DNA from 3 places in the Shewanella sp. SR43-4 genome. Region 3 is predicted to be linked to each of the others. Evidence: predicted binding sites of a transcription regulator. Region 3 holds the regulator's gene; each other region holds the start of a gene.
The links. The regulator ArgR, encoded in region 3, controls arginine synthesis, uptake and breakdown. The targets are predictions, from matches to a motif close to ANTGAATANNTATTCANT.
Positions count from the first base shown of each region.

Region 1: H5123_RS10100 (YjiH family protein) is a predicted target of ArgR. The motif match lies at 5,067-5,084, and genes of this name have one in related genera.
Region 2: argA (amino-acid N-acetyltransferase) is a predicted target of ArgR. The motif match lies at 2,009-2,026, and genes of this name have one in related genera.

Region 1 is NZ_JACJEB010000007.1:144,012-149,909, forward strand. Features, by position in the region: gene H5123_RS10085 (PilZ domain-containing protein) at 1-1,132, opposite strand, end outside; gene radA (DNA repair protein RadA) at 1,557-2,936, shown strand; gene H5123_RS10095 (PilZ domain-containing protein) at 3,022-3,387, opposite strand; gene H5123_RS10100 (YjiH family protein) at 3,546-4,823, opposite strand; gene H5123_RS10105 (U32 family peptidase) at 5,260-5,898, opposite strand, start outside.
Region 2 is NZ_JACJEB010000021.1:27,261-33,158, reverse strand. Features, by position in the region: gene rarD (EamA family transporter RarD) at 1-497, shown strand, start outside; gene argA (amino-acid N-acetyltransferase) at 598-1,917, opposite strand; gene rpmG (50S ribosomal protein L33) at 2,395-2,568, opposite strand; gene rpmB (50S ribosomal protein L28) at 2,575-2,811, opposite strand; gene radC (DNA repair protein RadC) at 2,933-3,610, opposite strand; gene coaBC (bifunctional phosphopantothenoylcysteine decarboxylase/phosphopantothenate--cysteine ligase CoaBC) at 3,828-5,030, shown strand; gene dut (dUTP diphosphatase) at 5,027-5,485, shown strand; gene slmA (nucleoid occlusion factor SlmA) at 5,521-5,898, shown strand, end outside.
Region 3 is NZ_JACJEB010000001.1:36,366-42,263, forward strand. Features, by position in the region: gene metK (methionine adenosyltransferase) at 1-115, shown strand, start outside; gene H5123_RS00145 (GNAT family N-acetyltransferase) at 272-937, shown strand; gene H5123_RS00150 (hypothetical protein) at 1,007-1,363, opposite strand; gene H5123_RS00155 (GNAT family N-acetyltransferase) at 1,409-1,966, opposite strand; gene H5123_RS00160 (hypothetical protein) at 1,970-2,188, opposite strand; gene H5123_RS00165 (META domain-containing protein) at 2,311-2,736, shown strand; gene argR (transcriptional regulator ArgR) at 2,903-3,373, shown strand; gene H5123_RS00175 (Dyp-type peroxidase) at 3,435-4,373, opposite strand; gene H5123_RS00180 (ABC transporter ATP-binding protein) at 4,855-5,886, opposite strand; gene H5123_RS00185 (iron ABC transporter permease) at 5,889-5,898, opposite strand, start outside.

The DNA of each region.
Region 1 (5,898 bases), on a different contig from region 3:
CAAAGCCTAAAAATAGATGAAGATTTTTAGTTGCTCTGAGCTCTGCTAATGTCGCAGAGTAAAAATGCACTTTCCCATGGGCGCTATGAGTAAAACTGAATAAGTAACAATGTTCATTATTGTCTGGATGTTTAATTAATTGGGTCAAGCGGCGAGTATTAATGAAACTCGGTAGCTGGCTAATTTGATTTTCATCTAGAAAATAATGTTGGATCGGTTGATTACCTCTGCCGAGCAATTCATAGGCTATCAGTGGTTTTCCGTCAACAATGGAGATATATAATGGTAAATGGGTTAGTAATGGTAAGTAATGACGCTCATAACCTAAACCCGTAGCCGTAACAATGACATCGTTGACATCCACTTTATAGCGGAATTTATAGCTGCGGATCAGCTGTGATAGCAAATTATCTAATGCTTCTCCACCACCAAGTCTTTTCAGTCTAAAAATCGCTGTATTGTCTTTATTTTGAACATCAACTATTTGATATTCAATGCCATGCTGCAGCTCTTCTACATAAAACTCATCACTGATTTCAAGCAGTTTAATTTTAACTGGTTTGTCTTGATCCAGTTGGTGTTTTAATGGCAACTTAATCCGCGCACCGCCCACAGATAAATCTAGTGTCATACCATTAACTTCGGGTATTCCTTGCTGAGAAACCAGAATTCGAATGCTATAATTCATTCGTTCTTCGCAGCGATTAAAGTAACTTCCGAGTACGACCCCAGGGATTAAAAATGGATTGTCTTCGCCAATAGCCTCGGCAGGAATATTTTCTCTTAATTTTATGCGTCGCAGCTTATGGGCTTTAATAACCTGTTCGTATACCCCTAGAGTATATTGATTGCGGTATAAAGGCAGTGCTTGCTCTAAAGCCTCTTTAGCGGGTTGGTCAAGGAAGTGCTTTTGATTAGCGATAACGACTTCTTTGCAAGGGAGTTCTGTTTTATCTCGTAAATCTATAATTCTGTTACACAATGATGAGATACGGTTGAGCTCCATTTTCAGAAGAAAACGGGTGGAATTTGATTCGTCAGCAGTTAACTGCTCAAAAACGTCCTGAAAATCAGGTTCCATGAACAGAGGTTTTAGTTGTTCGATTAATGCACTGTGGTTATCTAAACTCATTATTTTGTCGTTTTAATTGTTTATTGTGAGTCTGGCTAATAATTTTATCGGCAAGAAAGTGCTGATCTTTATAGTAATATAGATTTGAACCTTGTTCGAGAGTTATGCTGAAATGATTTTAGGGCTAATTATTTTACCGTTCAGATGAACATAGTGTCTTAACGGTATCTTGGTGTTCTTGAAGCTTATTCATAATGGCTTAGCGTTTGTGTTCATTGCGTGTGGGCAAGGTGTTAATCGTAAAGAACTCTGTAAAGCTGATTGTTATTATTATCTTATGAGTGGTTTAAGCCGTTATAGTTGTATTGATGAGCAGCCGGTATGACTAATAAAGAATGATATGTTCACAGTGATTGTCGATTGGTCCTCAGGCCTAATAGTATCAATCTTATTGTATTAATTGATTTGCAACATGGGAATTAACATGGCAAAAGCTCCAAAAATGGCATTTGTTTGTGACGATTGCGGCCTAGATTATCCTCGTTGGCAGGGACAGTGTCGTTGTGGTGCGTGGAACTCTTTAGTGGAAATGAAATTATCTGCCACAAAAAGCACTACTTCTCGTACTTCGGTATTGGGATACGCCGGTGCTGCTGGTGGTGGTTCAAAAAAACTCAGTGAAGTTGAGTCACAGGATGCTGAAAAAAGACTTACTGAGATCGGTGAATTAGACCGAGTGCTTAGCGGTGGTTTGACCACGGGCTCGGTGAATATTATTTCCGGTGATCCTGGCGCAGGTAAAACGACCTTGTTATCTGATCTAGTGGCCCGAATGTCACAGTCGATGGCATCATTATACTGTACTGCAGAAGAGTCATTATCGCAGTTTAAAAACCGAGTTAATCGTTTAAAGCTTCATTACAACGAAGATAACTTGTTTTTGCTGTCTGAAACCAGTGTAGAAGCTATTATTGAGGAATTAGAAGCCAAGCAAATCAAGTTTGCGGTGATTGACTCTATTCAAGCGGTCGTCACAGATGCCGCCAATGGCAGCCCAGGATCGCCTTCACAAGTTAAAACGGCGGCGCAGGCATTTACGCAATATTGTAAAAAAAATAATGTCACCATGTTCATTATTGCTCATGTGAATAAAAATAACGAAATTGCTGGGCCGCAAACCTTAGTGCATATCGTGGATTCACTGTTACATATCGACACTAATGATGGTCAAATTCGCACTTTGCGCGCCAATAAAAACCGTTTTGGTGATGTTGATACCGTGGGCATATTCCGCATGAGCGAACGCGGTATGGTGAGCGTAGATAATCCCAGTGAGATATTCTTATCGGGTTCTACTACAGAGTCACCTGGCTCGACTATTACCTGTATTCGTAAAGGTAACCGTAATTTACTATTAGAAATCCAATGTTTAACAACTGAAACTGAATCAGAATTTCCCCAGCGTGTATGTGTGGGGTTAAACATGAATCGGATTAAAATGTTAACCGGTATTTTGCGTAAACATACTAAAACCAAAATATTCCACGACACATTTTTTAATATCGTTGGTGGGTTAAAAATTGATGAGTCAGAAACCTGTATCGATTTAGCGCTAGTGACAGCATTATTGAGCAGTTTAAATGACTTTGTGGTGCCAAGAACCACTTGTATTATGGGTGAGTTGAGCTTGAATGGTGATGTGCGCCCAATTGATAGCGGAGTGCCCAGAGTGAGAGAAGCTGCGCAGCATGGTTTTACGGAGATTTTTATTCCATTTCGTAATTATCATAAAACCATGGAAGGGCTCGGCGCAAAAATCATCCCAGTTAAAACTATCCATGAGTTACTTGAGCTGATTAATTAGTTTTCGAGTGATACAGCGGACTATTGGTATAAAAAAGGTAAGTCATTGGCTTACCTTTTTTACATCTCATGGTTTATCTGCAAGCTTAAGGAACTGGTGTGATTAACGAGGTAAGCTCACGATCTAATAATTCTGCATCGCCCATATTGAGTTCGATAATACGGCGCAGATGAGTAATGCTGTCAACATCAATATGAGTGCATTTTAAGCCAAGATGTTCTGGGGTCTTATGAACAATTTCCGCCTCCATGTGCAGTTCAATATCAGAATCGGCTAACACAAACGCTAAGGTTAAAATGGTATGTAGCTGACCAGTATAACCTGCTGGCAGTTCTACTAGAGCGCCATTGAGACTTAAATCTAAAATTTTAGTGCGCCAAGTTTGTTCTGTTTGCGCAAGATGCGCACTGGCTGCAAATAAAATACGAGAAAATTTACGTCTGTTGTCCATGGTTCACCCTTAGTCATCAATATGGCTATGGTACATAGCCAATGCTTATTTGTTAAGCATACTCGATTTATCTCGGTTACGCAGAGAATATTTTGTATAAAAAAGGAGCGCAATGCGCTCCTGAGTTGATATTAAGATGTTATGTTTAGTTACGCCTACTAAATCAGTAAATGGCCCATTAATGCAATAATAGGAAGCGTTACTAATGTCCGTAGGATAAAGATAACGAACAACTCAAAAAAGTTCACCGGAATTTTACTACCAATCAAAAGAGCACCCACTTCACTCATATAAATAAGCTGAGTGACAGATAATGCCGCAATGACAAAACGGGTTAAGTCAGACTCAATAGAGCTGGCCAATATAGATGGAATAAACATATCGGCAAATCCTACCACAATTGTTTTTGAGGCTTCAGTGGCTTCAGGAATATGCAGTAGCTCTAACAGTGGAATAAATGGCATACCTAAGTAGTTAAAAATTGGTGTATGTTCAGCGAGCACTAACGCTACGGTACCAATAGCCATAACGACTGGAATTACCCCAAAAATCATATCAACAACGTTTTTAATCCCTTCTGTTAGGACATGTTTAATGCCACCAGCAGAGGATGCTCGCTGCATTGCTTGTTCAAATCCCCATGAAAAGACACCGTGACTGGCAGGAATTGTTTCATCATCTTCATGGCGTGGGGTGTCGTCGATATACAGATCTTTTTTCCATGATAACGGCGGTAATTTCGGCACTATGATAGCGGCGACAAATCCTGCCAAACACACAGTGAGATAGAATGGTACAAACAAGTGCTCAAGTTTTACTTGCGATATAACCACTAGACTGAAAGTTATCGATACCGCTGAAAAAGTGGTACCAATAACGGCTGCTTCTCGTGCCGTGTAAAAACGGGTTTCGTATTGTTTGGTGGTCATTAAAATACCCACACTGCCATCACCTAACCAGGATGCCATACAGTCAATCGCACTGCGTCCGGGTAAATTGAATATTGGACGCATCACTTTGGTTAATAACGTGCCAAAAAACTCCAATAAACCAAAATTGAGTAATAGCGGCAATAACATGCCTGCAAAAATAAACACTGAAAATAGTACTGGCACTAAATCATTTAAGACTAAACCACCCGTTGCCGATGAAGTAATCGCATCAGGTCCCATCTGCAAATAAACCATGACAATAAAGACCGCGCCTAATATTCGCACGGCTAACCAAAATAAATTTACTTTTAATAAGGTGCGTAAAAAAATATTTTTACGCACAAATTTAGGATTAGTAAGCTGGGTGAGCAATGAGGCTATTGCCATAAATACAACGATGCAGGTCACAATAAGCTGAATCGAACTGCCCATTTGGTTTTGCAATGCTTTTGAAATGATTGCAATTGGGATGGTAATCGAACCATTGACAGTGATAGGCGTCATAAACAGTAACAAACCAATCAGTGACGGAATGATAAAGGTAAGAATTGTTTTAATGTTATGTTTTTTGTGTGTCACGTTAAATACACCTTACGTATTTGCTGTAAGTTGGCCAGCTTGGCTATCCAACTGTTTCTTATGGACAGAGATTGAATGTCCATTCAGTTGTGTTTTTTGGGTAGGCAAGGTTACCCCCTTCTTTGCTGTATGTAAAATGATAACTTAATCGAATAGATATTAGTTAAATATGAGTAGATATTTACTTTGCGGGAATGATGTTGTACATGATAAATAACTAATATAATCATTTGGTTAATGATTTGTTTCTGGAGTGTTTCAGCTTTGAGTGTGTGAGTTTTTAAGTCGCTTGTATGCCATTAATGAACATGAATATTATCATTGTTATGAGTGGTTGCATTAATGGCAATCGGCTGAGTTTTTATGACGGAAACACAGTTTCTTGGTTCTCTTGGCGATAGTCCATGCCCGGCAATCCGAACCAGTAACCATTGCAATGATGATGAATGATTGCAGTATGCTGCTTGTGATTAAATTGTTGATTGAATAGTTCTTCAGTATTAAATGGGTCGTTTGTTACCTGTTGTAGTGCGCTGGCAAGCTCAGAACCCAAGTCAATATCGGTTAATTTGTTGGGTGAAATCCGCCAATAGTCCACTCCCATGGTGATCATCTGGGGAATTTGGTTAATCAGATTTATTTGCGCCGCTGATTGAGTTTGAATGCCATTTAAGCGTAATAAGGGCTGCGACTCTTGAGTTTGAGCCAATAAACCTTTGCTGTGGCGTTGGCAAATCGTTTGGCATTTATCTTTCGGTAATTGGTAATGCTTAGCGGTAAAGCAGCGCGCTGAAAGAGCTAGCGGCATATAGCCGTGGCCGAGCACTTCAATTTCAAACTTGGGTTTATCACCTTGATTGATGATACGACTTAACCACTGTTGAGATAACTCACATGGCATAACAAAGCGGAACATGCCTTTTTTATGCAGTAAATCCAGACTGGCCCGATTGTAATTATTAATCATTGGTCCGCACACAAAAGGAACTTTGGCTTGCTG
Region 2 (5,898 bases), on a different contig from region 3:
TTGGCGTACTGGTTCAATTAATATCTTTTGGATCAATTCCATTGCTATCATTGGCATTGGCTGCCAGCTTCGGCTTTTATGGTTTATTACGAAAAAAAGTAAATATCGATGCTAAATCAGGATTATTAGTCGAAACAGCCATCTTATTACCTATCGCCCTCGGTTATCTATTCATCACTTTAGACAGCTCGACAACAAGCATGCTGGCCAACACTCTCGACCTCAATTTACTTTTAGTCGCTGCCGGCATTATTACCACTATCCCATTACTATGTTTTGCTGGAGCGGCGGTCAGAATTCCCTTTTCAATTTTGGGTTTCTTTCAATATATTGGCCCCAGCATCATGTTTATCTTGGCGGTGAAATTATTTAATGAACCGTTTGATATTGAGAAAGGTATTACCTTTGGCTTTATTTGGGGTGCATTGATTATCTTTATCGGCGATATGCTACTGCAACGTCAACGACGCAATACTGTAGCAAAAGCCCAAGCATAATAGGCCATTTATAACCATTTAATGGCAAGTCACAAAATTGAATCAAAAAAATGCCGGATTTATCCGGCATTTTTTTGAGCTGTTTATCCTATCGTCGACACTATAAATCTAAAGCAAGGATCTTCGAGCGACGCTGATAGTTATAAAGCTGCTTTTTCTTGTTCGGCAGTTCTTCAACATCGACAATACTAAAACCATGCTCTAAAAACCAATGAATGCTACGAGTGGTTAACGCAAATAAACGGGAATAACCGCGCACGCGTGCCTGACCAATAATATTATTGAGTAACAAGCTACCACGGTCTGCATCACGATAATCAGGGTGCACCACAAGACAGGCAAACTCACCGGCATTATCTTCTTCAAATGGATACAATGCCGCACAGCCGATGACTAAATTGTCACGCTCAACAAGCATAAATTGCTCTATTTCCATTTCAAGTTGCTCACGAGAGCGACGTACCAAGATACCTTGCTCTTCTAAAGGTCGAATCAGGTTTAAAATGCCACCGATATCGCTAATGGTTGCGCGGCGTAAACGCTCAGCACTTTGAGTAACAATTTGCGTACCTATGCCTTCGCGCGAGAATAACTCTTGTAACAAGGCGCCATCTTCTAAATAACTCACTAAATGACAACGTGGTACGCCTCGGCGGCACGCTTCAACACTGGCTTTTAAGAAAGCGATAGTCCCCACTGAAGTATGATCATCCTCAGACATTGTCTTGAGCATTTCTTCGATATCATCTGGCATAAGTTCGGCAATCACTTCGCCATTTGCGCCTAAAATACCGTGGCTATCACTAAAACCAATAATCTTATCGGCCTTTAACTTAATCGCGACTTGGGTCGCCACCTCTTCAGCGGTCAGGTTAAAGCTTTCACCAGTAACAGAAGCCGCAATCGGCCCCATTAATACAATACCGTTGTTATCTAATTGGCGGCGTAACCCTTGTGCATCAATACGACGTACTTTGCCACTTAAACAAAAGTCGACACCGTCATCAACACCCAGCGGTTGCGCAATAACAAAATTACCACTGACTAAGTTAATTTGTGCATTCTGCATTGGCGTATTACCTAAGCTCATCGACAGCCTAGCGGTAATATCAAATTGAGTCGCCCCCGCAACCTGCTTGATAATCTTTAAGGTTTCATCATCAGTAATACGAATACCATTATGGTATGCAGGCTCAATTCCAGCAGCCTTTAAGCCGGCATCTATCTGTGGTCTTGCACCATAGACTAATACCACTTCAATCCCAAGCGAGTGCAACAAAGCCACATCATTCAAAATACCGCGGAATTGTGGATGCGCTAATGCTTCGCCACCCAACATGACGACAAAAGTTTTACCTCTATGCGCATTAACATAAGGAGCAGAATGACGAAATCCATCAACTAATTCAGTGGTTCTCACGGGCAAATTCACCTCGGTATAAATTTGATGTGCATTAATGATTATGACAAAAAATGTCACACAATGATTTGTAGTGCCAAAAGGGAATGGTATTGCATTTTAATTCACTTTTAAAGCATTTTATTTCACTTAAAGTAAAACAGAGTGTCTCAAATTTATATGAAAAAATCATTACAGCCAAAAAGTTAGCTTATTTTTACTGTGAATAATACTTTACGCATATATTTATAACATTACATTAAACTTTAATAACAATCCTCAAACATCATCACATAATAATAATGACCACAGAGCTTGATTCAATGCCATAAGATTAATCATGCACCACACATAGTAAACAACTACGCAGTACTGACAACTCAGCAGCTTAGTCACCATTTGAGTTCACCTGCTTATGCAACAGTTTAGTATAGACTATTTTCAAACGGCCATAAAAAAAGCCCCAATTAAGGGGCTTTTTTAAGAATCAAAAATCAATTACTTGATTTTAGCTTCTTTGTACATAACGTGCTGACGAATGACTGGATCAAATTTCTTGATTTCCATTTTTTCAGGCATGTTACGCTTGTTCTTTTCAGTAGTGTAGAAGTGACCAGTTTTAGCAGTAGATACTAATTTGATCTTCTCACGATTACCTTTAGATTTAGCCATTTTCTATTATACCTTCTCGCCACGGGCACGAAGTTCTTTAACAATCACTTCGATACCTTTCTTGTCGATAATACGGATACCTTTAGTAGATACACGTAATTGCACGAAACGCTTTTCTTCTTCTAACCAAAAACGGTGGTTTTGTAGGTTAGGTAAAAAACGACGACGAGTCGAATTTTTTGCGTGCGAACGGTTGTTACCAACCATTGGCTTCTTGCCAGTTACTTGGCATACTCTTGACATGTCAATCTTCTCCAAAACAAATTTTTAACGCTCGAGCATTAATGTGCCTCGTATGGCCGTCGCCCGAGGCACAAAGAGGGCGCATTTTATACACGATTGACCATATAAGATCAAGCAGTGTTTATACAATCCACCCTCGCTCGGCAAAGGAGACTATCTCCTGATCACCTACAACCATATGATCTAACAAAGAAACATCTATGGTTGCCAATGCATTTTTTATTCGCTCAGTTATTCGCCGATCTGCCTGACTTGGCTCAGCAATGCCAGACGGGTGATTGTGACACACAATTACCGCTGCCGCTTTTTTTTCCAAAACAAGGCTTACAACCTCGCGAGGATAAACAGAAGCAGAATCGATGGTGCCACGAAATAATTCTACAAATTGAATGACTCTATGTTGGGTATCCAACAATAGTAAGGCGAACACTTCATAGGATCGGTCTGCCAATTGTCTCATTAAATAGTCCCGAGTTAAATCAGGATTTGTCAAAATTTGTCCTCTTTGTAGATTTTCATGCGCAATTCGCTTAGAAATTTCCGCTGCAGCCTGTAATTGAGCATATTTTACCGGTCCAACACCGGCTAATTTACAGACTTGGCTTTTAGGTGCACTCAATAAACTGCGCAAACCACCAAACTGATGAATCATGTTTCGGGCTAAATCCACCGCATTTTGACCTGCCAGACCATTACGTAATATTACCGCGAGCAATTCTGCATCCGAAAGATGTCCTGCACCCTTAAGCAATAATTTTTCTCGCGGCCCTTCTCCTTGTGGCCAATCTTTAATTCCCATGAATGTCCCTTATATTCAATGTGGCATTACACTTAGCGTACTCAATCGACTCAAGTCACAAAACAATGACCCATCACAGCATCAATAAGCGGTCACTGTCATTTTCAAAAAGAGTTCGAATCAATTACACAGTATGGTCGATATTTTTGAGATTGGATCTACGTAACTTGTCACAGGTTTGTGATATTGTTAGCCGAAATTAGATTTGAGTCGGATAATGTGCATCATGCTGACAAATAAAAAAGTATTACTCGGAATTGGTGGCGGTATTGCCGCTTACAAAAGTGCAGACCTTATTCGCCGCTTGAAAGAGCGTGGCGCAGACGTACGTGTCATTATGACCCAAAGCGCCATGGAGTTTATTACCCCATTGACCATACAAGCGCTCTCTGGCAACCCAGTAGCCTCTGATTTACTCGATCCCGCAGCAGAAGCGGCTATGGGTCATATCGAACTCGCTCGTTGGGCTGACGTTGTTCTATTAGCACCTGCTACAGCTAATTTAATTGCACGTATTAACGCTGGTATGGCGAATGACTTACTAACCACCACCTGTTTAGCCACCAGTGCGCCTGTTATTGTATGCCCAGCAATGAATCAACAGATGTACCAAAACATCACCACTCAAGAGAACCTAGCCAATTTAGCCCGTAAAGGCCTCATCATCTGGCAGCCAGCATCTGGTAATCAAGCCTGTGGTGAAGTCGGCCCAGGCAGAATGCAAGAACCCACTGCGATGGCAGAACAATTAGTACAATTTTTTGGCCCTAAATCACTCTGCGGCCATAACGTGATTATAACTGCGGGCCCAACACGTGAAGCCATAGATCCAGTGCGATATATCTCGAATCACAGCTCAGGGAAAATGGGTTATGCATTAGCGCAAGCAGCGGCTGAAATGGGCGCCAAGGTGACATTAGTCTCTGGTCCAGTCAATTTAGCCACGCCTTCAGGCGTCACGCGTATTGATGTTGATTCAGCACAGCAGATGCTCGAAGCTGTAATGGGCCAAGTTGAACAACATGATATTTTTATCGGCTGTGCCGCAGTGGCTGATTATCGAATTGCAGCTGTCGCGGATCAAAAAATCAAAAAATCAGCTGAACAAATGCAACTTGCGCTGGTACGAAATCCTGATATCTTAGCCGCGGTAGCTCAGCACGCTATCCGACCTTTTACGGTCGGTTTTGCTGCTGAAACAAACGATGTCGAACAATACGCTCGCGGCAAACTACAGCGCAAAAAGCTTGATATGATTGCCGCCAACGATGTTTCTATTCAAGGCTTAGGCTTTAATGCCGATAGCAATGCACTACAGGTATTCTGGCAAGATGGCAGCCAACAACTGCCGGCAACAGATAAACTGACCCTAGCGCGCCAATTACTTACATTGATAGAACAACAACTAAAAAAATCATGAAAACACCCATTGAACTAAAAATTATCGACTCGCGTATTGGCAGTGAGTTTCCATTACCCGCCTACGCAACTTCAGGTAGTGCAGGCATGGACTTACGCGCCATGACCGACGCGACTATGGTGATTGAACCTGGTCAAACGGTATTAATTCCAACCGGTATCGCTATTCATATTGCCGACCCCACCCTTGCGGCGGTAATTTTGCCGCGCTCAGGCATGGGCCACAAGCATGGTATCGTTTTAGGCAATTTAATCGGATTAATAGACTCCGATTATCAAGGGCAATTAATGGTGTCATGTTGGAACCGAAGTGATAAACCATTCACACTCGAAATAGGCGACCGTTTAGCCCAATTGATGTTTGTACCCGTTGTACAGGCAGCATTTACACTAGTGGATGAGTTTAATAGCTCAGATCGTGGAGAAGGCGGATTTGGTCACTCAGGCACCAAATAACCTTTTCAAGTAGTCACTGAGCCAAGGAACAGATAATGGCTGAAAGCCCTAAAATAAATCGCCGTGAGCATATTTTACAATGCTTAGCACAAATGCTCGAAACCAGCCCTGGTCAACGTATAACTACAGCCAAACTGGCCGCAGAAGTGGGTGTATCTGAAGCCGCACTTTATCGACACTTTCCTAGCAAAGCACGGATGTTCGAAGGCTTAATTGAGTTTATTGAAGATGCTATATTATCGCGTTTAAACATCATCATGGACGAAGAAAAAGACACTATGGTTCGCTGCCAATTAGTGCTGCACTTATTATTGGTATTTTCTGAACGTAACCCAGGGATCTCGCGAGTATTAAATGGCGATGCGTTGTTGGGTGAAAACGAACGTTTACGCAGTCGTATCGATGTGCTTTTT
Region 3 (5,898 bases):
TTTGGCGCGTCCTATCTATCAACAAACTGCAGCTTATGGCCATTTTGGTCGCGATATATTCCCTTGGGAAGCGACAGATAAAGCTGAGATTCTCCGTGCTGATGCCGGACTATAATAAGCTAGGTATCGATATAGCTTAACGCTTGTTGGCTAAGCTAAAACGATATCAAACATAAAACCGCCATTTGGCGGTTTTATGTTATTGGCGCTATCCAATTTGCACTAGCAGATGTAATAAGGTAATGATTTAATCTCGACACTGGGTCTCATTATGTATCAAGCCACTTGGCTAGAAAAAAATATAATAGCAAAGCAAGCTGTTGCACCGCCATCCTTAGGGGCGGAACCCATTGAAGCTGATTCGATTGCGAATAAGTCGATTGCGAGTCATCCTACTGCTGTAGAAGGCAACGCGATTGAACTTGCTGAAAGCAAACTCTCAGCGATAAAGCTCTGTGCAATAAAAGAATGGTCAGCCATTAAATTATTCTATCGTCAGCATATGCCTTATGCGCGATTAGCTCAAAAAGAAGCCATAGCAGTTATTAATCACCTAAACTCAAACGCTACTGATAATCAAGACAGAAGTGATGACGTTAATAGGGCGACATTCAGACCGCGAAATATTATTGCCGCTATAAGAGTCAAACCGATAGGCCACTATCAACTGGTAAATGGATTGTTAGTTCACCCCGACTATCGTGGCCAACACTATGCAAGCCACTTATTACAGTTTATTGCACCTAGATTAAAGACTAAACATTGCTTCTTATTTGCTCACCCATGGTTAATAGGCTTATATCAACAGCAGCACTTTGTGGCGATAGAACCGCTGCAAATATCGCAGTTACCAGCAGAAATCACCCAATTATACTATCGTTACCACTCTGAAGAACGACCACTGGTACTGATGCAGCTAAATAACCCTGAGCAATAATGCATATCAATGATTTAGCTAAATCATCCTAATGCGTAAACATAAATGAAGATAGTACAATAAAATAGGTTAACAATGATCGAAATGCGCACTTTCAATGCACATAAATGACACTTGCTGCATACTCATTATTGGCACATCTTTGACACTAATTGATGCCATATTGATCTGCTCAATTTGAGTAAATAAGGCTATCGCAGCATGATAGTCATTGGTTACCCCACAAAATACCCATCTATCATGCCAGCGCACAAAATATCCTGATTGCTGCACTTGTAGATTATCCTTACAGTGCACACTTGCTTCAATACAATCATATGATTCATTTGCCTCAGCCAATACCGCGGCAATCAGCTTCATGTTGTCAAATGCTGATAATCTTAAACCAAGGTAAGGTGAAAAAAGGGTTTCAAAGTCAGTACTCATTACATTCCTAATTAATAACCACTTTATTCACGCACCAAGACATAGTTAGCTGATGACATCGGCTGTAGAGGTGGCCAATAAACAATAATCACGTTGTTCAAAACGAAATTGATCAATCTGTGTCATCGCAGCTTTTTGTTGATGTGCCGCTAAAGAGCGAGCATTGTCTGCAGCAACATAGGTCACCATAAATGGAAAGCTAGTGTTTACTTGTTTTTTTAACTCACTCACTAACGCCGCAAACACGCCTTGGCCACGTTTTGACTCTTGAATCCAAACCGGCCCATATTGACACGAATTGGTCGTCGATAAAGCTTGCCCAGCCAACTCAGCGAACTTAATCTTTTGAATAATATGGCGATACAATGGTTGCGCGGAAAAAAATGACCATCTTGCCGCCATCACATAACCAATAATTTGCCCTTGCTCTTCTGCCACCATAAACCAATGTTGATTAATTAGCTGACCCACCTCACTTTTGGTGAATGAATGAGCATGTAATTGGTTATCTGAACCAGACAACTCATCATCTACATGAGCACGCTCTAACTGCACAATGGCAGTAACATCGGTGAATAACGCCTTACGGATAATAAATGACAATGATTATTCCTTTGGATCTGAATGGGGAGGTTGCTTCTTAGCCCATTCTATCACTAGCGCAACAGGCAGCGGAGACATAATTAATGTTCCTACGCCAATGAGCAATGCAATCACCAACATACCACTGACTTGCTGACCTATATCGCTTTGCCAATATAAGCCTACGCCCACCAGCAACATAATTAAGCCGATGATATGCAACACTTTGACTAATTTAATCATTTGACTCTCTTTAGTTCGTTAAATAATGTTCATTAATCCAAAAACTGACAATTATTTACTCTTTTATTAATGCTCAAGTAGTAGAATAGCGCCAATTTTTTCGTATTTGGAACCCTCTCAGCATGATAAAGCATATTCTCGGCGCCGCAGTTATAGTTATAGGCCTTAGTGCTTGCCAAAGTCCATCGGCCACTGTCTCAAATGAACAATTAATTGGTACTTGGCATGTCGACACCGTCCTCGACACTCCAACCATTAATAATAGTCCTGCAACGTTAGTTTTTGCCGCAGATGGCGAGTTAACAGGTAACAACAGTTGTAATCAGTTTTTTGGCAGTTATGCCCAGCAAGGTAACTTTTTACAGCTGGCACCAGCAGGCACTACCATGAAAGCCTGCGTTGACAGCTTTATGAGCCAAGAAGCCGAGTTGATGCAAGCTATTTCATTAGTACAACAAGTTGATTTCTCAAAAGGAAAACTTAATCTATTGTCAGAAAAGGGTGATACTCTATTGGTACTGACAAGACAATCATCGCCATTATCTTAATCATTTATTGCTTAAATGAGTCACAGAACTAACACAAGTGTCAGCTTAAAGTTCCACGACAAAATGAATTTTTATTCAATAAATTTGATTTTTTCTTGACTTAATAAGTCAATCTATTCAAAATGTGCTAGATTTTTGAATAACAAATATAAGATGAAATATCATTATGCCAGCGACAAGAAATCAGGATGAGCTCGTACGAACTTTTAAATCGATTCTCAAAGAAGAACGTTTTGGAAGCCAGAGCGAGATTGTTAATGCGCTTCAAACCGAAGGATTCGGTAATATTAATCAATCTAAAGTATCGCGTATGCTCAGCAAATTTGGTGCTGTTCGTACTCGTAACGCCAAGCAAGAGATGGTCTATTGCCTGCCTGCAGAGCTAGGCGTTCCAACTGCGGGTAGCCCAGTTAAGAATTTAGTGCTAGATGTTGATCATAACCAAGCCATGATAGTGGTAAGAACCAGTCCAGGTGCAGCACAATTAATTGCTCGTTTGCTGGATTCAATAGGTAAACCTGAAGGGATATTAGGTACCATTGCTGGCGATGATACGATTTTCATTTGCCCTGCAAGTATAAAAACTATTGATGATACCTTAGAGACCGTTAGATCTTTATTCAATTATAGTGAATAAAATATCACTATAAAAAAAGCAATGCCATGGCATTGCTTTTTTTTTTGCTTAACGCGGGTGGTTACGCATCATCGAATTGGGTTAAAAAATCTAATGATGGCACAAAGAATGATGATCCGGTCAACGCTTTGGTAAACAACATTAAATGATCATGATTTCCATGGCCATCACCGTGCACCATACTGCGAAGCATTTGTTCAAAATGTTCTGGAGTGCGGCACACAGAAATAAAAATCAGCCCTTGCTCTCGAATCGAACCATAAGGCATGCTTTGACGCAGGATTTCTAATGAATTACCTTGCGCATCTTTTAAATTAACTCGCTTGGTATGACTGGTTAATGGCTTATCTTCCGACTCATATTCAATATCATCAACTTTAGTTCGACCAAAAATATCTTCTTGTTTTTTCAGTGGTAAACGATGCCATTTACTTAAGTTATGCATGTATTTTTGTACATGAACATAACTACCAGAGGCAAACGCTTTATCTTCATTACCAACCAATGCAACCTCTTGACGATGGCGCCCCTTAGGGTTTTCGGTACCATCAACAAAACCGGTTAAATCACGGCTGTCCATAAAACGGAAACCACGCTCTTCATCAACGAGCTCAACCAAATCTTCAAACATTTGATTAATCTCATTTGCGACAAGATGTAAAATATCGTAACGGTCACAACGAATATGAATAAACAGATCATATTCCATTGCAGGTGCATCACGAATACCTTCATTCATAGCAGGAAAAGGTTTTAATAATGCTGGGCGCGCATCAGGATAAAAGGTATCCCAAAAATTAGCACCAATACCGACAAAGCCATTAAAAGCACTGTCTGCATATTGATCTGTGAGCTCATAGATGTATTGCGCCACATTAGCAATAGATGGACGTAACTGATCTTCAACACCATCATTGGCATTAAACATCAGGTACACACTGTGTAAATTACCTTCTGCGCAAATCCCTAACTGTTCACGAGGCATAGCTTGGTTATCCATATTAACTTGATCCACCTTAATACTAAATGTCGGCCTAAATGGTGATAATTTAACGCATTGAACTCATTAGAGAGCGATTCACATATCGTCTTAGTTTAGCTAATGATTAACTAACAATGAGCTTATCTTAATCAAATATAAATTACTTGAAGTGTACTCACATTTAGCTGATTTGTATCACCTATTGCACTCATATTCTCTCAAGTAAAAGATTGAACAGCTGTTTTAATAGATGGCTCACTCAACTCAAGTTATAGGATATTCTTCGTTAGCCGAAATCATAATATTGAGCTTATTGACTCTCAAACTTGTCATTTATTTGATTAACAGACCCACACTTTTATGACTGCATGCTGCAAGTAATGGTGTATTTTAAATTAAAGCAGCACAGTGGGCTAGACAGTAAACGGTTTTATAACAGGTTATGATTCAAGTCTGATGTTAACAATTATGCTCCACATTAAGATGACCATAGCAATCGTTAATTAAAAATGACTAGCGGATGTGGCGCAATGTGAATATCAACTCGTTGGCCAGGTATTAGTGTCGTTGATTGACTACTTACATCCAAGATATCAGCGCCAACTTTCACTTGATAATGGCATACAGTACCCAAAAAATGCCTTTCAACAATACAGCCACGACCATTGGTATTAGGATGAACTTCAATTTGCTGCGGTCGTAATAATACTTGCCCTTGGCTTCCAATCGGCCAAGGTAATTTTTCAGTACTATTAAGATTTCCAAGAGCATAATCAACTTGATAACTCGTGGTTACAGTAACAGGTAAATAATTACCCGCGCCGAGGAAATCAGCCACGTAGCGCTCTTTTGGCGAACGGTACAAGGTTTCCGCTTTACCATGTTGAATAATGGCGCCATCTTTAAATAATGCCAGCTTATCTGCAAAGACAAATGCCTCATCTTTACTGTGTGTCACAAACACCGCACTCACATTTCGCTTTTTTAATATGGCACGAATTTCCAGCATCATCTCGTTACGTACTTGCGCATCAATATTGGAAAAAGGTTCATCAAGTAATAATAATTCAGGTTGATATGCTAAGGCTCGCGCAATTGAAACTCGCTGCTGCTGTCCGCCAGATAATTCATGAGGATAACGAGATGACAAGCCAGTTAATTTAACCAGATCAAGCATCTCATCCAACCGAGTAAGGCGCTCCTTTGCATTAAGATTTTTAACGCCAAATAAAATATTATCCGCCACGGTTAAATGTGGAAATAAAGCATAGTCCTGAAAAATCATCCCGACACCACGTTGCTCACTGGCAACAAACACGTCATCACTGCTCATCACCTGGCCACTAATACTGATACTGCCTTGGCTAATGGTTTGCAAACCTGCAATCACGCGCAGCAGTGTGGTTTTTCCGCAACCACTGGGGCCTAATAATGCGACAATTTCGCCTTGCTGCAAGGTAAGATCTAAATGACGCAAAATCACTTGACCTTGATAATCACTACAGATATTTTCAATGGTTAAGGTTGACATAATTAGCCTTGT